3 regions of the Deinococcus hopiensis KR-140 genome follow, and region 3 is predicted to be linked to each of the others. Evidence: riboswitches for the same ligand, from Rfam matches in the RefSeq annotation. Region 3 holds a riboswitch; each other region holds the start of a gene.

Region 1 (7,115 bases), on a different contig from region 3:
GTCAGGGCGGCCGTCATGCCGCCCATGAAATGGCCGAGAAGGACTGGACGCGTCAGCTTCAGGGCACCGATGAGGCCGAGAACGTCATTGGCGTGGTCCGGGTACAGGTATCCGTGTGTTGAAGCGCTTGATCTTCCGTGCCCTCTCGCTTCGGGCATGAGCACGGTGTACTCGTCTTCAAGAACGCGCGCCAGGGGTGCCCAGCACGCGCCGCTGCCCATCAAGACGTGCAGGGCGATGACCGGGGGGTGCTGTGGCCCGCCGTTTGGTAATGGATGATGTCGTTCGCGGTGCGCGTACCGCTGGTCGAGGTGGTCGGTGGGTTGCGCTGCTGGGACATTCGCGACTCCTCCTTTGCCGTCAGTCAGCAGTTGTGGCGACCTCGTCGACGAGCAGGACAGCGTTGGAGGGCGGGCCGCTTCATCTTCGCACACCTCGTCGGGATTGGGCTTCATCCGTGATGACATCACGGGCCGACCCGGGCGGACGTGCAAGGCTGCGCCGCAGAGGAGGCAGGAAAAGCGGTGACGCAGAGGCGTGGAATCACCGAAGCGGAGCAGGGGGGACGGAACGGATGAGCCGCAGACCGTATCACACCACACGAAAGGTCAGATTGACCGCTGAACGTAGGGTATTGGACGAGATGCACGCCCTATCCGCGATCACCACGAGCTTCTCCAGCAATTCTCGGTCCTCTGTCTGGGCTTTTACGGCCACTTCGATGTCGCTGAAGTGGGCAGGGGTACCGGCCAGCGTGCCGGTGACATCCAGCCGTACATCACGGATGCTGGCGTCCCTCGCCTTGACTGCAGCCAGAAGGTTGCTCATAAAGCATCCCCCGAGGGCAACGAGCAGGTACTCGCCTCCCATCATGCCCTGGTCCTCGCCGCCCTTTTCTAAGGGACGGTCGACCAGCACCTGATGTGTCCGGGCCTGGGCCTGTGAGGCGGTGGCGCTGACCTGCTGGACGGCAACCTGGATATTCATGTCGGCACTATGGCAGTTATGGGGAATCACCAACATTTGGCACGCACACATTGGGCGCGAACACAGCAAGGGCAGTGGCAAACGCCTTACTTCTCCTCCGGTGCTGACGCAAAGGGAATCAGAGACCTCCGGTGACTGAACGGCCCTTCCTCTATACCTGTATTTCCCGTAAGTGACCACTTACAGGCATAGGATCTGATCGCCGTAGTGACATGGGTTATGTTTGGGGCCAGGAATGCGTGGATTCAACAACGACCGTGCTGATATGCCTAAAACCCCCAGGAAAAGCCGCTGGCGAAGAGGGCTGGCCATCGTCGTCATGACTGCCGGCTCGCTGTATGGTTTCTTGTGGTGGCTGTCCGAATTCCCTCCTGCAGAACCCATCTTTTCTTTCCTCGAAGGTTCGAACCAGAGGCTGCGCCGGGAGTGCGAGGCGGAAGTCAGGCGTCAGCTCAACGGTCCACAGAACATCCGGTTTGTGAATGCCTGGACGGCAGAAAAGCAGATCGCCATTCCCAGTCGCTACCGGATGATGGTTTCGCTGAGGTCCTGGCACTCTGAAGTCACTGTCATCACAGGCCAGGGGCGGCGCAAACGTTTCGAATTCCTCTGCCTCGACCGCTTACACCCGAAGCAGGTTGATATCTGGGAACTCAACTCGGACAATACGCGCGTACAAGAGTCTGTCAAGCATTTTCCAGAACGGTATTCTTCTGGCCGCACTTCATATTCATGAAGGTCATTCACCAGAACGAAACGGAAGATACGGAAGTCCTTGGGGCCATACGGCTGTCAAGGCCCCGGTAAAACTTTCGCCTGGTCCTTGCGCTTCTTCTGCCCATCACACTCCGGGGGAAGGCGGCGCACACCTGTCCGATCAGGTCGCGTTCCGCCTGGTCCCCACTGGGGTGAAGTGCACGCACGCCATCCGCAGGTGCCAGAGGGCCTCAGCGGCAGACCCACTCCCCAGCAGGGCGGCCCGGAGGCGTTGTTCGGCGCCGGGGGCACCGGTCATCCGGTGGATGGTGCCGCCCCGCCGGCCCACACCTGCGCAGCCCTGGTTATCCGTTGCGGCATTCAGAAGCCCCGCATGGGCACATTGGCGCAGTGTAGCGGCGCTTGGCAAAATGTGCGGAGCGGCGGCCTCATACCTCAGCACACCAACCGTCCTGGGTGAGGAGGGGCTGATGTGTTTGCTGGCGGGTGGAACACCCTATTATGCGAGGCACGCCGATGCCGCCCGTTCACTACGACCCGCAGTTGGTCCTGCTCTCCGTGGCCATCGCTTGTCTGGCGTCGTACGCCACCCTGAGCGTCGCAGCTCGCGTTGAGGCAAACGGGCGGCGTCTGCGCACACCGCACCTGCTCGGCAGCGCGCTGGTGATGGGCTTCGGCATCTGGGCCATGCACTTTATAGGGATGCTCGCGCACAGACTGCCCGTGCCCGTCGGGTATGACACCGGCACGGTCGTGCTTTCGGCCGTGGTCGGTACGCTGGGTGCCGCGCTGGCGCTGTGGATGGTGGGCGTTCGGCCCCTGACGCGGACACGGCTGCTGTGTGGCGGATGCCTGCTCGGGCTGGGTATCGTCATCATGCACTACGTCGGTATGGCCGCGATGCGCCTACCGGGAACCATCACCTACCAGCCGGTGCTCGTCGGTTTCAGCGTATGGATTGCCCTCGTCGCCGCCACGGTCGCGCTGTGGCTCGCCCATTACTTCGAGAACCCAGACACCCTCCTGCAACGGCGTTTGCGCCTCCTGGCCTCGCTGGTGTTGGGGCTGGCGATTGTCGGAATGCATTACACCGCGATGGCGGCCGCACATTTCCACGTCACGGCCCACCCGGTACCGCAGATGGGACAGGGGGCGCAAGAGCAGTCTCACCTGATGCTGGCCCGGAGCATTGCGGTGGTGACGAGCGTCCTGATCCTCGCGGCCCTGTCGACTTTACTGATGGAGCGCCGCCTGGCCCACCAGCTGTCAGCGGTGCGGGAGGGGGAACGGCGAAACGAGGCGCTTGAAGCGCGCGTCTCGGAACGCACGGGGGAACTCAACGCGCGGCACAATGAACTCAACGCCCTGATAGACGCTGTCCCAGCCTTGCTGTGGCATACAGATGAAGCTGGACAGATCTGCCGCGCAAATACGGCCGTCGCTGCGGCCACAGGCCTTGCTCCAGACGGGCTGCTGGGGCGCAGCGCAAAGGATGTTCTTCCCCGGCTTGACGCCCACGAAACCGAGCAGCAGGTGATTCGCAGCGGCGAAGCGCGACTGGGTGAAGTGGTGGAAGTTGCCCTCCAAGACGCCCCACCAAGGTGGTACCGGGTGGACAAGGTACCGTTCCGGGGCGTGGACGGACGGATCACCGGGGTGATCACGCTCGCATTTGACGTGACGGACCTGGTGCAGGTGCAAACGGAACTCCAGCGGAGCAACGCAGAACTTGAGCAGTTCGCCTACATCGCTTCGCACGACCTGCAAGCGCCGCTGCGGGCGGTCACGAGCTTCGCGGGGCTGCTGGAACGCCGGTACAGCGGCCAGCTGGATGAGCGGGCACGAACGTACCTGGAGCACATCATGGCAAGCGGGCAACACATGAAACGCCTCGTCGATGAGCTCCTGAGTTTCAGCCGCGTCACCACCCACAGGCGCCCTCCTAAGCCAGTACCGCTCCGTCAGGTGGTGGACGATACGCTCAGCCGCCTGACGAGCGATATCGCCGCAGTGGCCGGTGAGGTGACTTACGAGAACTTGCCAACCGTTATGGGCGACGCGTCTCAGCTCGGTCAGTTGTTCCAGAACTTGATCAGCAACGCTTTGAAATACCACCGTGCGGGCGTTGCGCCCCAGGTCCGTCTCCGTGCCGAGCAGGAAGGCAAGCTGTGGCACTTCACGGTGACTGACAACGGCATCGGCATTGAAAAACAGTATTTCGAGCGAATCTTCCAGGTGTTTCAGCGGCTGCATCCCCGGGAGCAGTTCGAGGGGACCGGAATTGGCCTGGCACTCTGCCTGAAAATCGTTCAGCATCATGGGGGTCGCCTGTGGGTGGAGAGTACACCTGGGGAGGGCAGCACCTTTCACTTCACGCTGAGCGCCTCTCCGGAAGATGCTGTTCTCCTGAAGGCCAGGGACGGCGCAAGGGCATCAAGATCAGATCCATGACCGGAACACGCTGTGGGAGGTGGCGGACGGGCCCTGTCTGCGTTTGGCTCCTGTGCTGGTCAGCACACCCTGGAAAGAGAGCGGGCGTCCCAGGCGGGACGCCCGCCAGATCTTCAACGGTTCCGTTTGGCTGGCCTGGACCGGGGGCCAGTGGAGCCAACTCCCCCGGCGACACGGCCCAGCATCCACAGTCCACCAGCGCTTGTGTGCCTGGGGAGAACGCGAACGCTTCCGCGCGGTGTGGGCGATCATCCCCGAAGAGGACGACCAGGCGTTGGGCACCGATCGGGAAAGGGGCAAGCCGCCGACCGGGAGGAAACGGGCTCCCAATTGTCTGGTCCGCCCCCACACGGTCACCCGGCGGAGGAGGGCCCTTCGGGAACCCGGTAGATCTCGGAGGGCTGCCCTCCGAGATCTACCGGTCCTGCGCCGGACGGCGGGCCGCATCACCTGCCGTGGCTTAGGGGCACATCCACTGGGCCGGAGGACGGCAGTTACGCCACCGCCAGGCGCCCTTCTTCACCCCCGTTGGGGGCAGCAGGCACGGGCCCCACTTTTTTATAGACATGGCGTAAGCTTTATGTCAGAGCTTCGGCTCTAACCTAATCAACGTTGGCGGCAGAGAGACACTCTGCGCAGCTCGACGAAAAGGCAAACCCTGCGCGAGCAGGGGGCGCAAAGCCACGGGACTCACGCAGTCAGCCGGGCCACCGAAACGAGGGATCCTGTGCAGAAATTGGTCTGGCTGCTGCCGTTTGCTTTTATCGCCACCTGCAATCAAACCGTCCTGGCGGCAAGCACCTCCAACAACGCCTCGGCCGCAGGCCGCAGCTTCTACGTTGATTGCACGGCGGGCAAGGACGCGGCGGAGGGAACGACCGCGGCTGCGCCCCTGCGAACCCTCGCCCAGGTGAATGCCCTGAAGTTGTTGCCCGGTGACCACGTCCTGCTCAAGCGCGGCTGTACCTTCGCAGGTCCCCTGGTGGCCAGATCCAGCGGTACGGCCTCAGCGCCCATCCGGTACACCTCATACGGCGCAGGAACCAACCCGGCCGTTCAGTTGACGACCGATGCCGAGGCGGTGCTGGCCAGCGGCAATCACCTGGTCTTCAATGGGCTGAGCGTCACCAGCGCGCGTCCCAGCGTTCCCAGCACAGCTGGCAAATGCAGCAAGACGCCCGTGGGCTGGCGCGTGGGCTTCGAGGTGGCCGGGCAGTACAACACCGTGCAGAATTCCTCAGCAAGCGGCTTTACGGCAGGCATTCACCTGAGCGCTGGAAACAACAAGGTGCTGCACAACAAGCTGACCAACAACAACGTGATGAAGAAGAACACCGCCGGTGTCTTCGATGACGATTCCGGAGCCTGGGGCGTCCTGGTCAACTCGGACAACAATGAGATCGCCGGCAACACCTTCGGCGGCAACTGGGCCTGCAGTGAGGACTACGGCAAGGACGGGGCGAGCGTCGAGTTGTACGAGGCGAGCAGCAACAATATCCACGACAACGTCAGCACGGAAGACCCCTTCTTCACGGAGCTGGGCGGAACCCCCAAGACGCCAAGCAAGAACAACACCTTCGCGTACAACACCTACGCGCCGGTGAAGTCCGGCGGCGCAATGATCGTGCTGCGCGGCACGAAGAGCAAGTGGGGCGGCAACCCCGGAACCGTGTTTCACCACAACGTTGGGTACATGGTGGACATGGGCATCATCTGCTCGGACGGCTGCGGCCCCAGCATCCTCAAGGCGTACGACAACGTCTTGTGGCAGCGCGACACCGCCAGCGGTTTGGTACCCGCTGCCAAGATGACCCCCATGTGGGCCGACGCTCCCTTTACCGAGTACAACAACGTCTTCTGGAAAAAAGGTGGCCGTCCCTACGTCAGCATCGACAATGGCAAGCTGAGCGCCACTGACCGCATCGCCGATCCCCTGTTCGTGAATGCGCTGGCCCTGGATTTCACCCGCCAACCGGCGACCGCCCTGCTGGCCAGCGCCCCCGTTCGCCGCTAAGCTGATTCGGGCCTTTGTCCTGCGCAGGCTGGTGGGCGTTGCTGACGCTGGCGGCGGGGCTCCTGGTCACCGCGACTCACGCGCTCCCGGTCCGGAGCCTCAGGTGGGCAGGGGGCGTCGGTGAAGCGGCGGCGGCAGTGCGTCTGGGGCTGGGGTGGGGAGCGGAACCCCAGGGCCAGACCCCTGCGCGCGACAACAGCCCGCGTCCTGAAGCCAGGCCCACTGCTGCGCGTGTTCTACGTCCTGCGCGGCCACATCCCTGTTGAACAGGCGCTGGATAAGGGTGACTGCAGCGGGTGTACAGCGGAGTGCAATGGGGGAAGGAGGCCTCCTGGCCATGGCGGCTGGCGAGAACGCCACAGTTGGCTGAACCCATACGCACGCCCACGCCATGACTGTTGCGCCTTACCCAACCGCCGGCACCGTCGCCGTCCGCGCGCCCGCCAACGGCCAGGTCACCGCCTGGCGACGAGACCCTCAAACGGGCGTGCTGCGCACCGAAGCCCTTGAGCAGCGCGGCTCGATCCACCCCCGACACCTCCAGGACCTGCGGCGCCTCGGCGACCTCCTTACCATGACCCCCACTCCGGCTCCTCTCGGCGCGGTCTACCACGCCCAGGACCTCGCCCCGGATGGGGCAACGTCGCTGACCGCGCCTGCCGCGCCCTCCTGGTGCTCCGGGGGGTGCCCCTCCCCTTGATGCCACGCCCCCAACAGGGCGCCCACCCTGCCTGAAGACTGTCAGACCGGAGGGCGTCCATCTGATCCGGTTTCCGGATCATCCGTTCCGTCCCCTGGGCTCCGGGGCTTCCGCGCCGCTCGGTCACCGTTTTTCCTGCTCGCTCTGCTCGGGTTGGCCCCTAATTTCATCATGGATGAAGGGGAGTCATGATGAGATGTCGCGCCCAGGGAGGGTGCCTGCCACGTTTCCCGGCGTGCGGCGCCA
Region 2 (7,115 bases), on a different contig from region 3:
TGCCCCCCACCGGCCTTTCTGCCACCCCCATAAACCCAGTGGAACTGGCTGCCCTTTGATGCGCCGCTACGACTTCGTCACAGTGGATGTTTTTACAGACCGGCAATTCGGTGGTAACCCGCTCGCGGTCTTCCCTGACGCGCAGGGCATCTCGGATACCGAGATGCAGGCGCTGGCAGCTGAGCTCAACCTGTCTGAAACCACCTTCGTCTTGCCACCCAAAAGTCCGGCGAATACCGCCCACGTCCGTATCTTCAACCGTACTGCTGAGATGCCCTTCGCTGGGCATCCCAATGTCGGTACGGGCTTTGTGCTGGCTGACCGGGCGCAGGGCGGCCTGCTCCGCTTTGAGGAAATCGCCGGACTGGTCGAGGTGCGGCTCCACCACGGCGTGGGCGGGGCAGTCACCGGCGCGACCATCACCGCGCCGCAGCCTCTGGCCATCGGAGACGTGCTGCCGCTTGACCTCGCGGCTGCCTGCGCTGGGATCGCGGCGGACGGGATCATCACTGCAAGTCATCCGCCGACCACCGCTGCGGATGGTGGCAACCCGCGCCTGCTGCTGGAGGTGACGGAGGCAGCGATGGCCGCCGCCTCACCCGACCTGGCCGCCTTCCGCCGAGCAGTGGCGGCGATACCCTCGCTCGGTGGCAAGCTCTCGCTCTACCTCTACCGCCGGGAAGGAGTGGGGTTACGCGCCCGGATGTTCTCACCCCTTTCTGGCACCTGGGAGGATGCAGCGACCGGCAGCGCAGCGACGCCACTGGCCGGCTTCTTGCTGCACCTCTCGGGTGCCAAGAGCGGCGCTTGGGAGATCATCCAGGGAGTTGAGATGGGTCGCCCCAGCCTGTTACGGACCACCGCCTGGCAGACACCAGAGGGCATCTGCGCCAGCGTTGGTGGTGACTGCGTGCCGGTGTTTCGGGGCGAGGCCATGCTGCCGAGCGCCATGGCCCTGTAATCACCCGGTCCTGTTCGCAGGACGCCGAAACCACCGTTTGGCTTTTGAGCCAAATGCCTCTGGAGCAGGTGTCAAAGTGCGGACTTCTTCTTGACCGGGCCCGGCGAGCGAACCTGAACGCGCATGGGGGAGAATGGCGCCGTGAGGGGTGCCCTTCCACCCGCCCCACCATTCGGACAAATGCTCCAGGAACCGAGGTCCGTCGCGCCCTGTGCGAGTGCTGTGGACCTGGGCCGGTCTTCCATGCACAGCAACTGGAGCAACGCCGTGCTGCCCCCTCTGGTGTGCCAAAAGTAGGCCCACCAATCCACTTTTTCTGTAACCGCACAGGCGGTTCTTATCCTGGCTTTTTGCGCAGCTGCAGGCGTCTTGGCCTTCGGCATATCGCGAGGAGGCCCAAGCCGTGGGGACGGAGAACTGTGTAGGCGTGATTCCGACCAGCACCGTGATATTTACGGCCACCCCACGTCCCCCGAACAGGGGTCCACCGTATGGGCCAAAAATGCCTGGGGGCCTCACCAATGCGCCGTCCTGTGAACCCTGAGGATGCCCCTGACCATGGATGTCCCGGATCAACAAGAGGGGGTAAGGGGGCCTAGGACGTTTCCTCTGCATCCATGCAATTTCTTCCGCGCCACAGCCCAGAAACGTCCTTTCCTTTCCTCAGGTTGCAACCTTTGGCGGCCACGCCGCAGGTGCCCCTCACCTCCCCCAACAGGGGGAGGTCATGGGGGCGCGTTTTTTTATGGCAATTAAGTAAGTTTTATGTCATATCCATCCTCCTAATATTCAGTTGTTCGGCGGCAGAGAGACACTCTGCGCAGCTCGACGAAAAGGCAAACCCTGCGCGAGCAGGGGGCGCAAAGCCACGGGACTCACGCAGTCAGCCGGGCCACCGAAACGAGGGATCCTGTGCAAAAATTACTCTGGCTGCTGCCTGCCGTGTTTATCGTTGGATGCTCGAACACCACCCTTCCCCAAAGCGAAGCCGCCGTCAGCGATACCAACGTGCAGGCTCAGGGTGTGAAAACCAGCCCCACCCCCCTCCCCACTACGGCCGGGCGCTCCTTTTACCTCGACTGCAATGGCAACGACCGCGCCAACGGCACCACCGCCAGCACCGCCTTCCGGACCCTGAACAAGGTCAGCGGACTCAGCCTCCTTGCCGGCGACAAAGTCCTGCTGAAACGCGGCTGCACCTTTACGGGCTCGCTCGTCGCGAAGTCGAGCGGTACCGCCACATCGCCCATCGTGTACACGGCCTACGGTACCGGTGCCGCCCCCACCATTGTGTTGAACATCGACAGCGAAGCAGTCCTCGTTGGTGGCAACTACCTGGTGTTCGACGGACTGAACGTCACCTCCACCCGCCCCGCGCCCGCCGGCACCGGCAAGTGCGCCAACACCCCGGTTGCCTGGCGAGTCGGCTTCGCCGTGACCGGGCAGTACAACACCGTGCAGAATTCCTCTGCGAGCGGCTTCATGGCGGGCGTGCACCTCATGACTGGCGCGAACAACAACCGCGTGCTGGGCAATACCCTGACCAACAACAACGTCATGAAGAAGAATACGGCCGGCGTGTACGACGACGACTCTGGCGCCTGGGGCGTGCTCGTCAACTCCAACGGCAACGAGGTCGCGAACAACACCTTCAGCGGCAACTGGGCCTGCAGCGAGGACTACGGCGTAGACGGCGCGAGCGTCGAACTGTATGAGGCGAGCAACAACAACGTCCACCACAACGTCAGCACTGAAGACATTGCCTTTACGGAGCTGGGCGGCACGCCCACAACGCAGAGCGAGAACAACACCTTTGCGTACAACCAGTACGCCCCTGTGAAAGTGGGCGGCTCGATGATCGTGTTGCGCGGCACGAAGAGCCACTGGGGCGGCAACCCCGGCACGGTGTTCCACCACAATGTGGGGTACATGGTGGACACGGGCATCATCTGCTCGGACGGCTGCGCGCCCAGCATCCTGAAGGCCTACGACAACATCCTGTGGCAGCGCGACGTGGCGGGCGGCATCGTTCCCGCGGCGAACATGACCCCCATGTGGGCCGACGCGCCCTTCACGGAGTACAACAACGTCTTCTGGAAGACCACCGGCCGCCCCTACGTCAGCATTGACAACGGCAGCCTGCACCCCAGCGACCGCGTCGCAGACCCCCTGTTCGTCAACGCGTCTGCGCTCAACTTCACCAGCCAGCTTGCCCCAGTCGTTCTCGCCAGCGCGCGCTGAAGCGCCGCAGCAGGAGGCGGGGCCCGTTCGCGAACGGGCCCCGCCTCCTTGTGGATCAGGAGACGTCTCTTCAGATTTTGCCGGTCCTGCGCCCAATCCACACCCCGTGTTGCACCGCCGGCGCCCTGCAGGTGTGGTGCCCACGCAGACCAGAAGGGAGGGGCTCGGCGTGCATTTCAGCCAGTGTCCGTTCCAGCGGCGGCGCCGCCTCCGCCTTCAGGCCGCCGGCCCGCAGCGCGCGCAGATGCGGGCAAGCCAGATGGGAAAGGGCCGTTCCTCCCGCACAGCCCCGGCTTCGCCAAACAGCCCGGTGGCCGCCGGGTCACGCAGGGCCAGGTGCGCCTGACCGTAGGCACCCGGTTGGTCACCGACGCGGTGGTGCAGGCAGTGGTCCACGAGGCGGTGGTCGCCGGTCTCGCAGCCGGTGGTCAGGGCGGCCTCCAGGTCTACGCGGGCCTCCTCCGGCTGCCCCAACCCGCGCGTCACCCAGACGTGGGGACCGAGGACAAAGCCCTCCAGATGGCGGGAGCCACCGCTGCAAATCAGCGCCAGCGCCGCGCCGAGGTCCTGCAGGGCCAGGTCGAAGCGTCATAGAGGCCGTACACGGCTCCGCTGTGAGGTCAGGATCGCCCCCCCCTCCAGGCCCCAGACGGCAAAGCGCCCGTTGAGGGCGCAGGAAGCTCGTCTCGGTTCGGCTCAGGGGTAGAGGTCAAAGCCCGCTTCGTCAAGGAGTTGCTCCAGGCGCTTCTTGGCAGCGTGGATCTGAGGCATGGTGTCCGCCTCGAAGTAGACCTTGATTGGGCGGCCCGCTCGGGTTTTGCCGAGATCCCAGGTGGTGCCCCCGTACGCCTGGTCTTCCTGGAGTTTCTGGAGGGCAGCTTTGACGGCTTTCTCAGGGATGCCGGCGTGAATGGCCATATCGTCTTTGAGCACGGACTCAGGGTAATGCACCGGTGTTCCAGCGAGGTGCCGGCATGAAAGAAAGGCTGGACGGCCGCCGGGATGGGGTGGGTTGGCGTTCGCGCAGCACGCCAGGGAACGTGGGAACAACGCTCCCTGGGGCCACATCCCAGGTATACCACCTCGGGTCTGACAGTCCTCTGGCAGGGGGATGCCCCCGTTGGGGACCGTGGAGGTGGGCGCCCGCATCAAGGGGGCAGAGGCCCGTGCCAGCAAAAAGCCCTTTTTGAGGACTGCCCGCCGTCTTTATCCGGTTGGTCCAATTTGAGGGATGGACCCCGTGGACCGGCAGCGCTCAGGGCCAGCGTCCGGCGAACGCGTTGAAGGTGTCACTCGAGGTCTGGAAAACCGAGCAGTCGACCCGAGTGGTGGCCCTGAATGGGGCAGACGCGTGGAGGAACGCCGCTTGCTGGACGCGCGCGCGCGCGGTTTGGCCCATGGCCAGATCAAGGTGGGGCGCACCCACCACCGCCTGAAAGCGGCGCGCCGACTTTCGCCACCGGGCGCTGGGCTTTCAATCAGGGTGGAAACATGACGTCGCGCACCTTTGACCTGTTGTTCCTCACCAGCGTCCTGACGGTGGCCTATACCGCCGGACCCCAACCCCTCCCCAGCGGAAACGGCGTAAAGGTCACCGGCAACTTCGTCGTTCCGGATGGTCAGACGCCTCTGACCAACGCCCTCGCCGATATCGGGGACAGCGCTACCAACGTCACCTTTCAAGCCACCCTCCCGCGCGGCACGCCACCCGATGCGGGTTTGGCCGCGACTTGACTTGCACGGGACCGGACGGGTCGTTGGCCCTGAACGCGAAAGTGTCGGGAACCAGCCTGAAGGCTGTCCTCAAAGAGGGGAGTTTCACCACCCGCGTCTGCCTGAACGTCACATCGGCCGGTCAGGTGAACGCGGGCAACGTCAAGGTCAGCACCGACCCCACCCAGGGTGGAGCGCGAATCGCCGTCGTTGCCGGGGATTACGAATCCATTGAAAGCGTCCTGGCGAAACTCAGATTTGGCACCGTGGAAAGCGGCGTCCTGAAACTGGGTACCGAGACATTTAAGTACACCGCACCTCACGTTGCGACTTTTCAGAAGGGCACCGAAAAGTCTCCACTCCCGGTGGGCTGCACGTTTTCCGCTTCTCACTCCGCTCGGCTGATCTAAAGATCAACTACGGTGTACTTAACCTGTTTGACGGCGCCGACCAGCTTGGCGGCAACTACAAGGACGTCGGTGCGCTGTTTCTGAACAGTGATAAGGACGGCAAAGCCGACATCTTCAAGTACCAGGTCGTCGTTTTCACCACAGTTGAAAACGAATTGATTGACGGCGCGCACGCCAAAATGCTCCGCGCGTACATTCAGGCGGGTGACAAAATCCACGTGAGCGATCAGTCGTACGACTACGTCGAGCAGGCGTTTCCCGAGTACGTCGACTTCTACGGCTCAGACGGCACCCCCGAAATTGCGCCCGAGCAGCCCGATGAAGCTGCAGAGCGGGAGCGCTGAGCGCACCACAGACGCGGACGTCACGCCTGAACTCGGGGCCTGGCTGAAGTCAGTCACTTGCGAGGGGGGATGCGTGAATGCGAACGGAACCGTTCATATCGGGGGCTTCCTCAGCAGTTGGGCCGTCATGAACGGTGTCCACACCGGTCAGGCCAGTGCCCTGAAGACCTGGGTCTCCGGCCCAGTCTCCTGGAATGCAGGGGAGGGCGTCCGGCCGCCGAAGGTGACCCTCGATCACGGCGCGGGCCGGGTCCTGTACACCCCGTACCATACCGAACCCGGGGAGAGCGGCGGCGTCTCGCCGCAGGAGCGCATTCCTCCAGTACCTCGTGTTCGAACTGTAGTTCAGGTCCGGTGCGGCGCAGGGCTGCACCGGTGTTCCCTGACGCTGGCAGTTCCAGAAAAGGCACACCTTCTTCCGAGAAGGCGCGCGCCACTTTTTCTGAAACGTCTACCGGAGCACCTCGACCCTTCGGAGGCTGAACCCAGGCTTCCGCCTTCTTTTCCCTGGGCCCCCTCGAGCGGAACGGCGGCCTTCACGGTACGTGGCGCGTGCGGCTGTTCCCTTCCGTTTCAATTGTGCCCCGACTGCGCCCAGCAGGTACTTTATTGAGAACAGCCCAGGTTCGGGACGCCGAGCACGCTCCTTCTCTCACGGAACCTCACCCCCGCGGAACACCCTCCTTGATGCCGCGTCTCAAACGCACCCTGGTGTCAATCACTGCTTTTCGGGGACCGATTCCAGCAACATAAGTCGACTCTTGGAGTTTCCTTTTCGTTTTGGTGGGCTACTATGGCAATTGAAACCACAAAGATTAATATGAAGAATGAAGATCATTCTTGCTACTGTTCTGCTGGGTTTACTAGGCAGGAGTGGTGCCCTCGTGAATTATTTCATTGGTCTTGGCGGGCCCACACACTACGCAGTTGTGGGGAATGCGCCCTGGGGCTGGGCGGTCATGTCTCATCCCACAGCAGTACGAGACGGGAAGCAAATCTTCACCACATTGCACGTTCTCAGTCTCAGACAAAGCGATATTCGCGTTCAATGCAACACGTACACTATCGCCTTTCAAAAAAGAGCGCTGTTGAGGCTTACAAAAACAGTGGTGATGCGTCCAAGGCCAAACGACAGATACAGCGCTTACCTGCGCGAACTGCAGAAACCAAAAAACATCACGAGATGGATTTACGTACTCAGCAGCATATGTAAGAACAGCTATGGACTCTATGAGATGCGGTCCATAAGATTCGATTCCGAGAACAGGTTTGGCGTACCAGAAATGGGGATGGTGGAATTCACGCCTCAGAAAACGGCGCACGGCTGGGTATTCAAGCCAGTGCAGAAGTCGCAGCCCTCAACCCGCATCTAACCCCATTCCAGCAAAGACTGGAACATTTGTTATAAAGAGGCCAGGATGGCCAAGTCGAAACCAGACTGCGCTC
Region 3 (7,115 bases):
ACGGTGTTCTTCCTGCCCAAGGTGCTGACCGGGGTGGCGGTGCTGCTGTTGTGGCTGTGGGTTTTTAACCCGCAGGTGGGCCTCATCAACACCGGGCTCTACCGCCTGGGCGTGAACGAGAACCACCTGCCGCTGTGGTTCGGGGACCCGGCGTGGTCCAAACCTGCGCTGATCATCATGAGCGTATGGACGGCGGCGGGCAGCTTCATGTTCTACCTGGCGGCCCTGCGGGGCGTACCGCGCGACCTGTACGAGTCGGCGCAGATGGACGGGGCCTCTCCCGCACGGCAGTTCTGGGCGGTGACGGTGCCCCTGATCTCCCCGGTGATCTTTTTCAAGCTGATCACCGGCATTTCGGGCGCGATGCAGTTCTGGTCCGAGTCGCTGGTGCTGACCAAGGGGGGACCCAGCGACAGCACGCTCTTTTACGGTCTGTACCTGTGGCAGACGGCCTTCACGGACCTGCGAATGGGTTACGCCTCCGCGATGGCGTGGATTTTGCTGCTGATCACGCTGGTGATCACAGGACTGCAGCTGTGGCTCTCGAAGCGCTGGGTCCACTACGAAGGCGAGGTGCGCTGAGATGGCGCTGTCCAGACCCGAGGTCCAGGTCCGTCCTCGCCCGGCCCGCACCGGGGGACCGAAACGTGAGGGAAATCCGCTGATCGGGCGGGTGCTGGCGTTCGCCGCGCTGCTGCTGCTGTCCGCCCTGATCCTGTATCCGGCGCTGTGGATGGTCTCCACGTCCCTGAAGCCCGACCAGCAGGTCTTCGCGTATCCGCCGCGCTGGATTCCCGATCCTGTCCAGTGGGGCAACTATGCCCGCGCCTGGGCGAGCGCGCCCTTCTCGCGCTACGCGGTCAACAGCTTGCTGTACGCCTCGTCGGTCACCTTTGGCACGGTCTTGTCGTGCTCGCTGGCCGCCTACGGCTTTTCCAAGCTGCGCTTTCCCGGCCGCAACCTGCTGTTCACGGTGATGCTCTCCACCATGATGATTCCGGGACTGGTCACGCTGGTGCCGCAGTACGTCCTGTTCTCCAAGCTGGGGTGGGTGGGCAGCTACCTGCCGCTGGTGGTGCCGTCTTTCTGCGCTGGGGCCTTTTTTACCTTCATGCTGCGGCAGTACTTCATGGGGATTCCCAACGAACTGCTGGAAGCCGCGCGGGTGGACGGGGCCAGTGAGCTGTGGATCTGGGCGCGGGTGGTGCTGCCGCTCGCGACGCCGGCGCTCGCCACCGTCGCCATCTTTACCTTCGACGGCACCTGGAACGACTACGTCAATCCGCTGCTGTACCTCAACGACGAGAAGCTCTACACCCTGCAGGTGGGCCTAAAGTTCTTCCAGGACGCCAACAGCGTGCAGTGGCAACTGCTGATGGCGGCCTCCGTAATGGTGCTGCTGCCCGTCGTGGTGATCTTTTTCGTGTTCCAGAAGTACTTTATCGAGGGAGCGTCCCTGACGGGCAGCGTCAAGGGATAGCGGGAATAAACCCAGGCGGGCGGTGAGCATCTGTCTGCTCACCGCCCGCCTGGGTTTTGTTGTTCTCCCCTAAAAGATCAGCCCGTCGTAACGGCCTGCGCCCCGGTCTTCTGCCCGCTCAACTTCCGGTGTGTGGCGAGCGCCTGGGCCACCACCTGGTCCATGTTGTAGTAGCGGTAGGTGGCGAGGCGGCCCACGAAGGTCACGTCCTCCCGGGCGTCAGCCAGGGCGGCGTATTTCTTGTACAGCTCCTGGTTTTCCGGACGCGGTACCGGGTAGTACGGGTCGCCCTCGGCGCGCGAGAATTCGTACACCACGCTGGTCTGGTCGTGCTTTTGCCCGGTGATGTGCTTGAACTCACTGACGCGGGTGTGGGCGTAGTCATTGGGGTAATTGACCGTGCCCACCGACTGGAACTGCTCCACCGGGTGCGTCTCGTGCTTGAATTCCAGGCTGCGGTACGGCAGCTTGCCGTAGCAGTGGTCGAAGAAGGCGTCCACCGGCCCGGTGTAGATCATGTGGCCGTGGGGAATAAACGCCGCGATTTCGCGGTAGTCGGTGTTCAGCATCACCTTGATGTTGGGGTGCGAGAGCATGTTCTCGAACATCCGGGTGTAGCCGTGCAGCGGCATCGCCTGGTACGTATCGGCGAAGTAGCGGTCGTCGCGGTTGGTGCGGGTGGGAACCCGTGCCGTTACCGAAGCGTCGAGCTCGCTGGGATCGAGGTCCCACTGCTTGCGGGTGTAGCCCCGGAAGAATTTGTTGTACAGGTCGCGCCCTACCTTGCTTACGACCACGTCTTCCGAGGTCCGGACATGCTCGACAGGCTCGGCCACCGAGGCGAAGAACTCCTCGAGCTCGAAGGCCGTCAGGTTCAGGCCGTAGAGCTTGTTCACGGTGTCGAGGTTGATCGGAATGGGCACGAGCTGTCCGTCCACGCTCGACAGTACCCGGTGCTGGTACGGCCGCCACTGGGTAAAGCGCGACAGGTAGTCGAACACTTCGCGCGAGTTGGTATGGAAGATGTGCGGGCCGTAAGGGTGGATCAGGACCCCCGCGTCGTCGTAGCGGTCGTAGGCGTTGCCACCGATGTGCGGTCGGCGGTCCACGATCAGCACGCGTTTGCCGTCGTTGGCGAGCCGCTCGGCAAGCACGCTGCCCGCGAAGCCCGCGCCGACGATCAGGTAGTCGAAGCCCTGGGGAGAAACGGATTCGGTCATCAGCTCCATCATAGGGTCTGCCGAAGAGGTGCCGGGGAGCGCTGGTCCATCGAAACGCTCAGTCATCCGCCACTCCGGCGAGGGGAAAAACGCGCCGCTCCGCCGCTGCACGCTCGATCAACGCGCTCATGTCGGCCCAGGTGCGGTCCCACGAGAGGGTCGAGAGGTGGGCGTCGGCCCGGTCACGGCGGGCGTCGCCCGCCGGGGTACCGCGCTCGGCCAGCGCTTCGGCGCAGGCAACCTCGAAGGCGTCCACGCCGTCGGCGATGCGCGCCAGGTCCTTCTCGCCGTAGGGCCGGATCACGTCGCGGATGCCGGTGGACACCACGGGCACCCCGGCCGCGAGGTATTCGGGCGTCTTCGTGGGGCTGATGAACTCGGTGGCCTCGTTGAGCGCGAAGGGCAGCAGCGCCACGTCCCAGTGGGCGAGGTAGCTCGGCAGCTCGGCGTACGACTTCATCCCCAGGTAGTGCAGGTTCTCGCCGCGGGGCAGCTCCGCCGGGTCGATCTTGACGACCGGGCCCAGCAGCACGAACTGCCACTCGGGGCGGCGGCGGGCCAGCTCACCGATCAGCTCAATGTCGAACCGCTCGTCAATCACCCCGTAAAAGCCCAGCCGTGGGCGCGGCAAGGCGGCCTGGTCCTTGGGGTCCGCCAGCCCTTTGCGGGCCTGCGCGAAGTGCTCCACTTCCACGCTGGAGGGAAAGGGGTAGGCCCCAGCGTGGCGCTCGCGCTTGGCCTCGTACAGGCGGTGGCCGCCGGTAAACACCAGGTCCGCCTGTTCGAAAAGCTGATCTTCCCGCGTCCGGAGTTCGGGCGGCGCGCCGCGGAACTGCGCGAGTTCGTCCATGCAGTCGTACACGGTCACGCGGGGACTCAGGCCCGCCGTGATGGGCAGCTCGAAGGGCGTGTAGACCCACAGGTCATACTCGGGCAGGCCCTCAGCCTTGACCATCCCCTCCAGCAGCCGGGCGGTGCGCGCCTGCGAGGCGTCCGCGCTGTGACCCTCCTCGATGTGCGGCGTGACGACCACGACGCCAGAAGGATCTGTCCGCATCACGAGGTGGTCGGCCTCGGACGTGAAGCGCGGCTCCTCGATGTAATACACGCGCCGCGAACGGGCCGCTCGCGTCATCAGGTGCTGCGGGCGCTGAAACACGAAGTCCCAGCGGAGATGCGCGACAACGAGCAGGGCGGGGGTATCTGAGGCGCGGACCGAATCAGGCTGCAAATGGGTGGGGTTCAAGGTCTTTTCCTCCGTACATCAAACGCCGGCGGCGCGGCTTTGCGCGGGCCACCGGAGCTGAACAAGTGTTGACGGCCTGTCTTCGCAAGAAGAGGGGCCGTACCGTTGCCCTGCGGTCCTCTTTTGGTGCCGGCTCATCGCCGCGCCAGGAACGGTGCTCAGTTTACCTTTTGGCCTGCGCTTCGGTCCTGATGAAACCTGAAGGCTTTCGGGGATAAAGCCTGAGGAAAGGCCCAGCACATCGTTCATTTTCTTTAGATGGGGCCAGCAGCGCAGCCGATGGGCGCGCGTGGTGCCTTTAGAAGCCTTTCATGGGGAAGAGAACGGAAAGAACGCCGGATCAGAGTAGGGTAAGGTCCGTTCTACGCCGCTGGGTTCTGCCGCTCATCCCCTCCCGCGCTCAGGAGTTCGCCCCACACATGAAGCCCACAAAGACCATCGAGATTTTGCTGGTGGAGGACAATCCCGCCGATATCCTGCTGACCGAGGAGGCCTTCAGCGAGGCCGAATTCCCCCACCGGCTCCACGTGGCGCGCGATGGAGTGGACGCACTGAATTTCCTGCGGCGCCAGGGCCCGTACGCCGGCGTGCCCACACCCGACGTGATCTTGCTCGACCTGAACATGCCGCGCATGGGCGGGCTCGAGGTGCTTGACGTGCTCAAGGCGGACGCAGAGCTCCGCAACGTGCCGGTGATCGTGCTGACCACCTCACGCGCCGAAAACGATATCTGGCGCAGCTACAACCTGCATGCCAACGCCTATATCCCCAAGCCCGTGACCGTGAGCGAATTTATCGACGTGATCCAGTCATTCCGGGCCTTCTGGTTTTCCACAGCGGCGTTGTCTCCCAAGCACCAGCCCTGAGCGTCACGGAGATGCACCTGTGCGGTACCCCCAATGGGTGGGTACCGGGGACGTGGAATTTTGAGGAGACATTGAAGTAAGCTTTGTGTCAGAACTCCGGTTCTAACATTATTTACGTTGGCGGCAGAGAGACGCTCTGCGCAGCTCGACGAAAAGGCAAACCCTGTGCGAGCAGGGGGCGCAAAGCCACGGGACTCACGCAGTCAGCCGGGCCACCGAAACGAGGGATCCTGTGCAGAAACTGGTCTGGCTGCTGCCTGTTGTTTTTATCGTGAGCTGCTCGCAAACCGCCCTTCCCCAGGCCAGCGCCAAAACCCAGGGCGGCACGCTGCAGGCGCAGGGCGCGAGGAAGATCGCCGCGCCGGCCCCCACCCCCACGGCGACCGGACGCTCCTTTTACCTGGACTGCGCGGGAAACGACAAGGCGAGCGGTACAAGCGCGGGCACGGCCCTGCGGACCCTGAACAGGGTGAGCGGCCTGAGCCTCCTTGCCGGTGACCGGGTGCTTCTGAAACGCGGCTGCACCTTTACGGGCTCGCTGGTCGCCAAGTCGAGCGGCACCGCGGCCTCCCCCATCGTGTACACGGCCTACGGCGAGGGTGCGGCTCCCACCATCGTGCTGAACACCGACGCCGAGGCAGTCCTCGTTGGTGGCAACTACCTGGTGTTCGACGGACTGAACGTCACCTCCACCCGCCCCGCGCCCGCCGGCACCGGCAAGTGCGCCAACACCCCGGTTGCCTGGCGAGTCGGCTTCGCCGTGACCGGGCAGTACAACACCGTGCAGAATTCCTCTGCGAGCGGCTTCATGGCGGGCGTGCACCTCATGGCCGGCGCGAACAACAACCGCGTGCTGGGCAACACCCTGACCAACAACAACGTCATGAAGAAGAATACGGCCGGCGTGTACGACGACGACTCTGGCGCCTGGGGCGTGCTCGTCAACTCCAACGGCAACGAGGTCGCGAACAACACCTTCAGCGGCAACTGGGCCTGCAGCGAGGACTACGGCGTAGATGGCGCGAGCGTGGAACTGTACGAGGCCAGCGGCAACAACGTCCACGACAACCTCAGCACCGAGGACATGACCTTCACTGAACTGGGCGGCACCCCCACCAGCCAGAGCGAGAACAACACCTTCGCGTACAACACCTACGCGCCGGTGAAGGCGGGCGGCGCGATGATCGTGCTGCGCGGCACGAAGAGCAAGTGGGGCGGCAACCCCGGCACGGTGTTTCACCACAACGTGGGGTACATGGTGGATACGGGGATCATCTGCTCGGACGGCTGCGGCCCCTCGGTCCTGAAGGCGCACGACAACGTCTTGTGGCAGCGTGGCGCGGCCAGCGGCATCGTCCCGGCGGCCAACATGACGCCCATGTGGGCCGACGCGCCCTTCACCGAGTACAACAACGTCTTCTGGAAGACCGGCGGGCGCCCCTACGTCAGCATCGATGGCGGCCAGCTGAGCGCCACCGACCGCATCACCGATCCCCTGTTCGTCGATCCGGTGGCGCTGAACTTCACCAGCCGGCTGTCCCCGGTGGTCCTGGCGACCGCGCGTTCCCGCACACGTTAAAGCGGGGTCTGTGTCCGGGTGGGTGCCTCTCGCGAAGGGGCACCCACTGCCCTTTGGGGTTTTCGGCACGCCAGCGCCTGCCCACGCTATCTTGCGGCCGTTCACTTTCCCCCTGCCTGCGCCCCCATCCCCTTTTCGAAGGATTTCCGTTGCCCCCTCCCCGGTTTCCCCGCACCGTCCTGATCCTGCTGCTGGCCCTGGCGCTGCCGGGCCTCGCTTTCGTGTGGCAGCAGCGGCGGACGGCCGTGGAGGTTCCCGCCGCCCGGCCACCCTCTGCCGGGGGTGATGGCGCCGGCGGAGCCGGGCAATCCCCAGCCAGCCCACCGGCGCCGGGCAAAGGACCAGCGTCCAGACCTCCCGCCGAGGAGCCGGCGAACGGACCTGGCGAGAGGCCCGCTTTCCCCCTGGCGGCGCCGCCGGGGATGGGGCCGGCCGCGCCCTACGGCTTTCGGCCGGGGGGCTGGATCAACACGTTTACCGACACCTTCAGCGGTGAGCGGCTGGACCCGCAGAAGTGGTCAGCCGGGTTTGGGTGGGGACCGTATGACGCCAACGCCTGGGTGGCGAGCTGCGCCGAACCCGCGGCTGTGGGCCTGAGCGGCGGCACACTGACCCTGAATACCTCGCCGGACCGGCCGAGGTCCCCCGAATGCCTGGGCGGTAACAAGTCGCACACCTCCGCGGCGATCAATACCAAGGGCAAGTTCAGCCAGGAATACGGGTT

What was found. Region 3 has a riboswitch for cyclic di-GMP ahead of B9A95_RS04050 (right-handed parallel beta-helix repeat-containing protein). Riboswitches for the same ligand answer to the same signal wherever they lie in the genome.
Region 1: another riboswitch for cyclic di-GMP. It lies ahead of B9A95_RS29790 (hypothetical protein); the one in region 3 lies ahead of B9A95_RS04050 (right-handed parallel beta-helix repeat-containing protein).
Region 2: another riboswitch for cyclic di-GMP. It lies ahead of B9A95_RS30520 (hypothetical protein); the one in region 3 lies ahead of B9A95_RS04050 (right-handed parallel beta-helix repeat-containing protein).

The regions. Positions count from the first base shown of each region.
Region 1 is NZ_FWWU01000010.1:236,821-243,935, forward strand. It holds gene B9A95_RS29760 (alpha/beta fold hydrolase) at 1-467, opposite strand, end outside; gene B9A95_RS29765 (OsmC family protein) at 592-987, opposite strand; gene B9A95_RS29770 (hypothetical protein) at 1,223-1,723, shown strand; gene B9A95_RS29780 (MHYT domain-containing protein) at 2,206-4,155, shown strand; gene B9A95_RS37415 (transposase) at 4,208-4,756, shown strand; cyclic di-GMP riboswitch class I at 4,796-4,870, shown strand; gene B9A95_RS29790 (hypothetical protein) at 4,883-6,169, shown strand; gene B9A95_RS29795 (hypothetical protein) at 6,561-6,869, shown strand.
Region 2 is NZ_FWWU01000011.1:120,173-127,287, reverse strand. It holds gene B9A95_RS30525 (PhzF family phenazine biosynthesis protein) at 59-961, shown strand; cyclic di-GMP riboswitch class I at 1,787-1,861, shown strand; gene B9A95_RS30520 (hypothetical protein) at 1,874-3,202, shown strand; gene B9A95_RS30515 (hypothetical protein) at 3,419-3,688, opposite strand; gene B9A95_RS30510 (hypothetical protein) at 3,899-4,135, opposite strand; gene B9A95_RS30505 (hypothetical protein) at 4,694-4,936, shown strand; gene B9A95_RS30500 (hypothetical protein) at 4,978-5,325, shown strand; gene B9A95_RS32975 (hypothetical protein) at 5,322-5,543, opposite strand; gene B9A95_RS36490 (hypothetical protein) at 5,544-5,669, shown strand; gene B9A95_RS30490 (hypothetical protein) at 6,497-7,042, shown strand.
Region 3 is NZ_FWWU01000004.1:172,026-179,140, forward strand. It holds gene B9A95_RS04025 (carbohydrate ABC transporter permease) at 1-582, shown strand, start outside; gene B9A95_RS04030 (carbohydrate ABC transporter permease) at 584-1,480, shown strand; gene glf (UDP-galactopyranose mutase) at 1,558-2,700, opposite strand; gene B9A95_RS04040 (glycosyltransferase family 1 protein) at 2,759-3,946, opposite strand; gene B9A95_RS04045 (response regulator) at 4,366-4,812, shown strand; cyclic di-GMP riboswitch class I at 4,958-5,032, shown strand; gene B9A95_RS04050 (right-handed parallel beta-helix repeat-containing protein) at 5,045-6,391, shown strand; gene B9A95_RS04055 (glycoside hydrolase family 16 protein) at 6,541-7,115, shown strand, end outside.